3 regions of the Aneurinibacillus uraniidurans genome follow, and region 3 is predicted to be linked to each of the others. Evidence: predicted binding sites of a transcription regulator. Region 3 holds the regulator's gene; each other region holds the start of a gene.
The links. The regulator LexA, encoded in region 3, represses DNA repair genes until DNA is damaged. The targets are predictions, from matches to a motif close to CGAACATATGTTCG.

Region 1: the regulator LexA is predicted to act here: its motif matches at 1,070-1,083, upstream of uvrB (excinuclease ABC subunit UvrB).
Region 2: the regulator LexA is predicted to act here: its motif matches at 1,324-1,337, upstream of dinB (DNA polymerase IV).

The regions. Positions count from the first base shown of each region.
Region 1 covers NZ_CP116902.1:367,075-369,347, reverse strand. Annotated here, with positions in the region: gene uvrB (excinuclease ABC subunit UvrB) at 1-999, opposite strand, end outside; gene PO771_RS01795 (amino acid ABC transporter ATP-binding protein) at 1,234-1,962, shown strand; gene PO771_RS01790 (transporter substrate-binding domain-containing protein) at 2,006-2,273, shown strand, end outside.
Region 2 covers NZ_CP116902.1:2,366,905-2,369,177, forward strand. Annotated here, with positions in the region: gene PO771_RS11805 (NAD-dependent epimerase/dehydratase family protein) at 1-141, opposite strand, end outside; gene dinB (DNA polymerase IV) at 222-1,277, opposite strand; gene fbpA (Fur-regulated basic protein FbpA) at 1,633-1,791, shown strand; gene PO771_RS11820 (hypothetical protein) at 1,900-2,273, opposite strand, start outside.
Region 3 covers NZ_CP116902.1:2,258,858-2,261,130, reverse strand. Annotated here, with positions in the region: gene PO771_RS11285 (alpha/beta hydrolase) at 1-315, opposite strand, end outside; SAM riboswitch class I at 390-493, opposite strand; gene PO771_RS11280 (DUF456 domain-containing protein) at 678-1,166, shown strand; gene lexA (transcriptional repressor LexA) at 1,237-1,860, opposite strand; gene yneA (cell division suppressor protein YneA) at 2,077-2,273, shown strand, end outside.

The sequences.
Region 1 (2,273 bases), 1.9 Mb from region 3:
AAAGTAATCAAGTAACGTATACGGTGTCGCACCTGGGGCAAGCCCCGCTAGATGACGTGAATAGTTCTCTACACCCGAGCAGTAGCCCATCTCCTGCATCATCTCGATGTCATAGCGTGTTCGCTGCTCTAAGCGCTGCGCTTCTAGCAGCTTGCCCTGCTCTTTAAAATGCGCCAGCTGCTGTTCCAACTCCGCTTCGATGCTGATGATCGCCTTACTCATCTTATCCGGTCCAGTTACGAAGTGAGACGCCGGAAAAATCGCGACGTGTTCCCGCTCCAGAAGCACAGCACCCGTTAACACATCAATTTCGGTGATCCGCTCAATTTCATCACCGAAAAACTCTACACGTATCGCATGTTCACTTGTAGAGGCAGGAAAGATCTCCACCACATCTCCACGCACGCGAAATGTACCGCGCGTAAAGTTAATGTCGTTCCGATCATACTGAATGTCAATCAGCTTGCGCAGTACGTCGTCCCGCCCTTTCTCCATTCCCCGACGCAATGATAATAGAAGGGAACCGTATTCCTGCGGTGAACCGAGACCATAAATGCAAGACACACTCGCCACAATAATGACATCATTACGCTCAAACAATGCGCTCGTTGCTGAGTGACGGAGCTTGTCAATCTCTTCATTAATGCTAGCATCTTTCTCAATATACGTATCCGATTGCGGAATGTACGCTTCCGGCTGATAGTAATCATAGTAACTGACGAAGTATTCTACCGCATTATGCGGGAAGAACTCCTTGAACTCGCTGGCTAACTGAGCAGCAAGTGTTTTATTATGGGCAATGACCAGTGTTGGCTTCTGGACACGATTAATAACCTGTGCCATCGTGAATGTTTTCCCTGTTCCAGTTGCACCTAGCAATGTTTGATGCTTCTTGCCCGCTTCAACTCCATTCACTAGTGCAGCAATCGCAGTTGGCTGATCACCTTTTGGTTCGTAATCAGAGACGAGCTCGAATTTTTTCGTAAGCCTTTCCAACATCTCACCATCTTTCTGCACAAAATACTACCTTCTATTATAGCATATGAGCTATGCGAAAACGCAATTTAACCGAACAAAAGTTCTCTCTGGTTATAAGTTCATGAGTTTTGTTCATATTGAAAATGTATTTTTCTTATTTTTACGATAAATTAATATTTACATTTTTTACTGATGCAGGGTATCATTAATAAAATATTAATAAAATTTTTACTGTTTTGTTTAGGAGGATTGCGAATGATTGAATTTCGCCAGGTAGATAAACATTACGGCTCCTTTCACGTTCTCAAAGACATCAACCTAACGATCTCAGCAGGCGAAGTTGTCGTTGTAATCGGCCCTTCCGGTTCCGGTAAATCTACCATGCTCCGTTGCATCAATCGTTTGGAAGCGATTTCATCTGGTGAACTGATTGTGGACGGCGTACGTGTTCATGACCGTAAAACAAATCTTAACGAAATGCGCCAAGAGATTGGCATGGTCTTTCAGCACTTTAACCTGTACCCGCACATGACAGTGCTTGAAAACATTACGCTAGCTCCGCGTAAAGTCCGGAATATCCCGAAACAGGAAGCGGATAAAACAGCCCGTTACTATCTCGAAAAAGTCGGACTTGCCCATAAAGCCGATGCATATCCGGGCGAACTGTCAGGCGGTCAGCAACAGCGTGTAGCAATTGCTCGCGGTCTTGCCATGAAGCCAAAAGTTATGCTGTTCGATGAGCCAACCTCTGCACTTGACCCGGAGATGATCGGGGAAGTACTGGACGTTATGAAAAGTCTGGCTCACGAAGGGATTACGATGGTCGTTGTGACACACGAGATGGGATTTGCCCGTGAAGTAGCGAACCGTGTTGTCTTTATGGATCAGGGTCAGATTGTTGAAGTAAGCGAGCCGAATACTTTCTTCGAGAATCCGAAAGAAGAGCGGGCTCGCGCTTTCCTAAGTCGTTTACTTAATCACTAATGTTGAGTTCTTTTATCACACATATATAAAGGGGGATTTTTTAATGGTAAAGAAAAAATGGAAAGTATCCGTTATAACAATGGCGCTTGCTATTACTGCTGCTCTCACAGGTTGTGGTGGTGGTGGAGATAAACCAGCAGCCGGAACAGCTACAAGTGGCGGCGACACCAAAACAGTAAAAAGTGCCGTCGCCGCAGCAAAAGAACGCGGAAAACTCATTGTCGGTGTAAAATACGACACCAACCTGTTCGGTAAAAAAGACCCAGCAGACGGTCAGGTTAAAGGCTTTGACATTGATGTGGCAAAAGCTG
Region 2 (2,273 bases), 110 kb from region 3:
CGGTTTTACACCCATCTTTATTATTTTGTTTACATGTGATTCATCACGAATCATTCCAGATACTTCATGACCTTCTTCCACCAATAAAGGAATTAAAAAACGTCCGATCACACCAGTTGTACCAGCAACAAAAATTTTCATATCAGTACCTCCTCACAAAATACGAGATAGAAATACCTCGGGGTTCATAGTTAAGACAAATTAGACCCCTATTTTGTGACTTAAAATGAAAATTTCAACTGCTCGTACACCTGTGCTGTTAGGTTGCTTAGTCGAATCCCAAACAAACGAATCGGGCGATCCGAAAAATGCAGCTCATACGTCTGCATTGCGATTCGATAAATATCATCCGCTCGATCTGTTGGTACTTCCAGTGTGATGCTGCGAGAAACAGCCTGGCGATAATCGAATTTTACCTCTACCGAGACCGTTGCGGCCCGTTTATGCTGACGCTGTACTTTCTCAGCCAGCTTGTGACTAAACTCACGAGCCGTTTGCTCAATTAACGAGTGTTCCATCGTATCGATCGCAAACGTACGGGAAGAGCCAATACTTTTCTCCCCCTTCTTTCGCTCTGGATTAACTGGGGAAACATGCGCTCCCCATGCTGCCTTATACAAATACTCACCCTTTTTCCCAAACCACTGCTGTAAGTCTTCTACTGGGTGAGCTGCCAATTGTCCGATTGTATGAATTCCTTTCTGATTTAACTTCTCGGCTGTGCTTTTGCCGCAGCCATGCAGCCGCTTGACAGGCTGCGGCCAGAAGTATGCTTGAAACTGACGCTGCCCCATCTCCACAAATCCGCGTGGTTTTTTCACATCGGCACACATTTTCGCAATGAGCTTATTTGGTCCGGCCCCGATACTGCACGGAATGCGCAACTCGGATTCCAGCTTGTGTTGAATATAAGAGGTAACTTCTTTAGGAGAATGACCACGCTCGATGATTTCTGTGATATCTAGGTATGCTTCATCAATAGAAGCCACTTCGCAAGGTGCAATGCGAGCAAGAAAGCGCATGATGGCCTCGGAGTATTGACGATAGAGAGCATGCTCGGGCCGAACAAATACCGCCTTCGGACAACATTTCCACGCATCACGGTACCGCATTGTTGTATACACCCCGTATGCCTTTGCCTCGTAGCTGGCTGCCACCACAATCCCCCTCCGCTTCTGCGGGTCCCCTGCAACTATTATAGGTTTGCCGCGCAACTCTGGCCGCATGCTTTGATGCACAGAAGCAAAGAAAGAGTTCATATCACACAATAAAATCATCACATTCACCTACTTTTTCCATCCACTTTATCTTATCCTCATTATAAGAACATATATTCCTATGCACAATGTTTTTTATTTATTTTATTGAAGAAGAAATAAAGCCTCCCACTCATCCGGGAGGCCTTTAACTGTATACCACTCTTTGCTCGACTTAGTGTATGTTTGGATGCCAACTATTATTACACGTTATTGCTCATTATTTTAGAAACTATGCGTTTTGCAATCCCCTCTAATTCATCAAAAGTTAAAAGGTATTTCATATTTTTTTAACCGGCCTGTAATATACGTTCTTTATTATTTATCTTGTAGCATCAGGATTTACAATGCTAATGCATAGGAGAGGTAATGTACAATGATGGCAGCTAGCAAACTGGATAAGTATATAGAGAAATTGTTGCAACTGGGTATTTTCAAAATTAACGATCATCAACTGTATGAGTGTTCAGAGAAAGAAGTGAAGCAAGCACTGTTTCATGCCTTATTACAAAATAAAAAAATACAAATACAATAAGACAAACCCCACTACCCAAACGGGCGGTGGGGTTTGTCCTGCCTACTACCGATGAGGAACTATGATCAAAAGAACTCTCGGCAGCTTATTAGCATGGCCTTACTCTTTTTATTTCATTTTTTCAACATCAGTTAGAACACCATCTAATTCATCAATGGACTTATTAAGAACCGTTTTATCCAGCTTTTGAGCTTTTGCCCCACCTTGGATAATGCCGAGTGGCTTTTCTACTTTTTCGTAAAGATCAGGATGTTTCTCCTTTACTCCATCTTCGAATTTGCTCCACGATTCTTCCAGCTTTTCAGCACCTTCTTTTACTTTAGCTGCATGATCAGCCTGTACTTGCGTCTTCATATCTGCAAGTGTTTGCTTCATTGCTTTTGCTCCTTCACTAGGAGAGGAAGCTGCCTGTTCAGTAGAAGAGTTTACCGTAGTGGCTGTTTGAGAAGATGCTGCTGGCTGGGTATCTGCTTTCTTTGCTT
Region 3 (2,273 bases):
ATCGATACTTCGTACATAGTCGAGTACGTGGCGTGTTTGGGCAATGAATGATTCCATTGTATTGTCGCCATATTTCCCGCCGCTTTCCCCACATCCGGCATAATCAAACCGGAGCACGAAATAGCCTTCTTCAGCAAATCGACGTGCAGCCTCTACGAACAGTCTGTTCTGACCGATTCGGCTACCGACGAATCCGTGACAAATAATAATCGCGGGCCAGCGTTTATTCGGGTCGCAGCGTGTGTGGGGCGCTGGATAATGAACAGTGGCCGCTAATTCAATTTTATCGTAGGAAATGTGAATGACTCGTTCCATAATTGTCGCCTCCTGAAATAAAAAAATCCCTATTCTGTACGGAGAAAAGGGACAAGTGAATGCAAAAGTCCGCTTCCTCATCTGTCAGAACCACTCGTTCTGTAGGATGTGGCACCTTGCAGAATTGCTGGTTGCCGGGCTTCATCGGGCCTATTCCCTCCGCCGCTCTTGATAAGAAATGGATCACCATATAAAGTTCAACCGATATCGTTATGATTAGTATATATAAAAGCGGAATCGGGCGTCAAGGATTAATATAAACAATTCTTATTTATATACTATGAATTAATTGTACTAAAATACTGCGTACATAAACATATACCAAATAAAAACATGATAAGATAAAAAAAGGAGGGATGGCTGTGGATGCGATAATTTGGACAGGAATCGGCGTGTTATTTTTGTTAAGCCTGGCGGGTGTTATAATCCCGATCATTCCTGATGCACTGCTTGTGTGGATTGGATTTTTAACATACAAATTTGCGCTCGGTCATGTACCGTTAACGTGGACGTTCTGGGTTCCGATGACCGTACTGACAGCTTTATTGATCGGGGCAGATTTGCTATCGAACGCGTATTTTCTGAAAAAGTATGGGGGAGATAAATGGTCCATGATCGTGGCTACGGTCGGCCTATTGGCTGGACCGCTGCTTCTCGGGGCTTTTCTGGGGCCATTTGCGATTTTGGTTGGTCCGTTTCTTGCGGTCTGGGGCCTTGAGGTGGTACGAGGAAAAGGGGCCTTGGCAATGCGAATTGCGACTGGAACGGTACTCGGATTTTTAAGCAGCACCGTTGCAAAAATTATCATTCAACTGGTTATGATTATCTGGTTCCTGATCGTTGTGTTATAACGCGTATATAAGAAGAAAGAAGACCCACTGGCTACTAAAAGTCAGCGGGTCTTCTTTCTTCTTGTATGGCTTAGTGAATGTTGCGGTATACGCCGATAACTTTGCCAAGAATCGTTACAGCTGGAAGTAAAATTGGTTCCATGGATTGATTCTCTGGTTGAAGGCGGATGTGATTTTTTTCTTTAAAGAAGCGCTTCACAGTTGCTTCGTCTTCCTCGGTCATCGCCACAACAATATCTCCATTATTGGCAACCTGCTGCTGACGGACGATTACGTAATCGCCATCGAGAATTCCGGCGTCTATCATGCTTTCGCCTTGAATGCGCAGCATATAGACAGTATCCGCTCCTACCATGTTCTCCGGTAGAACAAAATGCTCTTCTACATTTTCTACAGCGGTAATAGGCAGACCTGCTGTGACTTTGCCCAGGACTGGGACGGTGACAGTCTTAATCCCTATTGGTTCAAGATCTCCTCTTTCACCATCTAGAATCTCAATGGCACGCGGCTTAGTCGGATCGCGACGAATCAGCCCTTTTTTCTCCAGGCGAGCGAGATGACCGTGAACAGTTGAGCTGGAAGCAAGCCCAACGGCTTCTCCGATCTCACGGACAGAAGGCGGATATCCTTTTTCTTTGACTTCGCGCTTTATGTAATCCAGGATGGCAAGCTGGCGGCTGGAAAGCTTTTTCATAGATTTACAACTCCATTCCCCACGGTATATTTTGTTCCTATTATATCAGTATTGTTCGCTATATACAAACATAAGTTCGAATTTTTGTTGACAAGAACACAGGTTCGGTTTACTATGATTTCAGAACGAACGTTCTTATTTTGGTGGGCGTTCTATTACAACAGGACAAGCATATAATCAATCATAGAAGCAGACATACGGGAAGGGGAAGTGAATATGAGCAGGAAGTCATTATGGATCGGAATGATCATCGGAATGTGTGTATGCAGCACGGCGAGCCTTGTATTTGCATCGATCGGGGGCGACCAGTCTACGAAGCCAGCGGGCATCGAGGTTACCGTTCAGGCCGGGGATACGCTTTGGAAAATTGCGAAACGTTATAACGAACAGGCGCATATGTCTACCCAGGAACT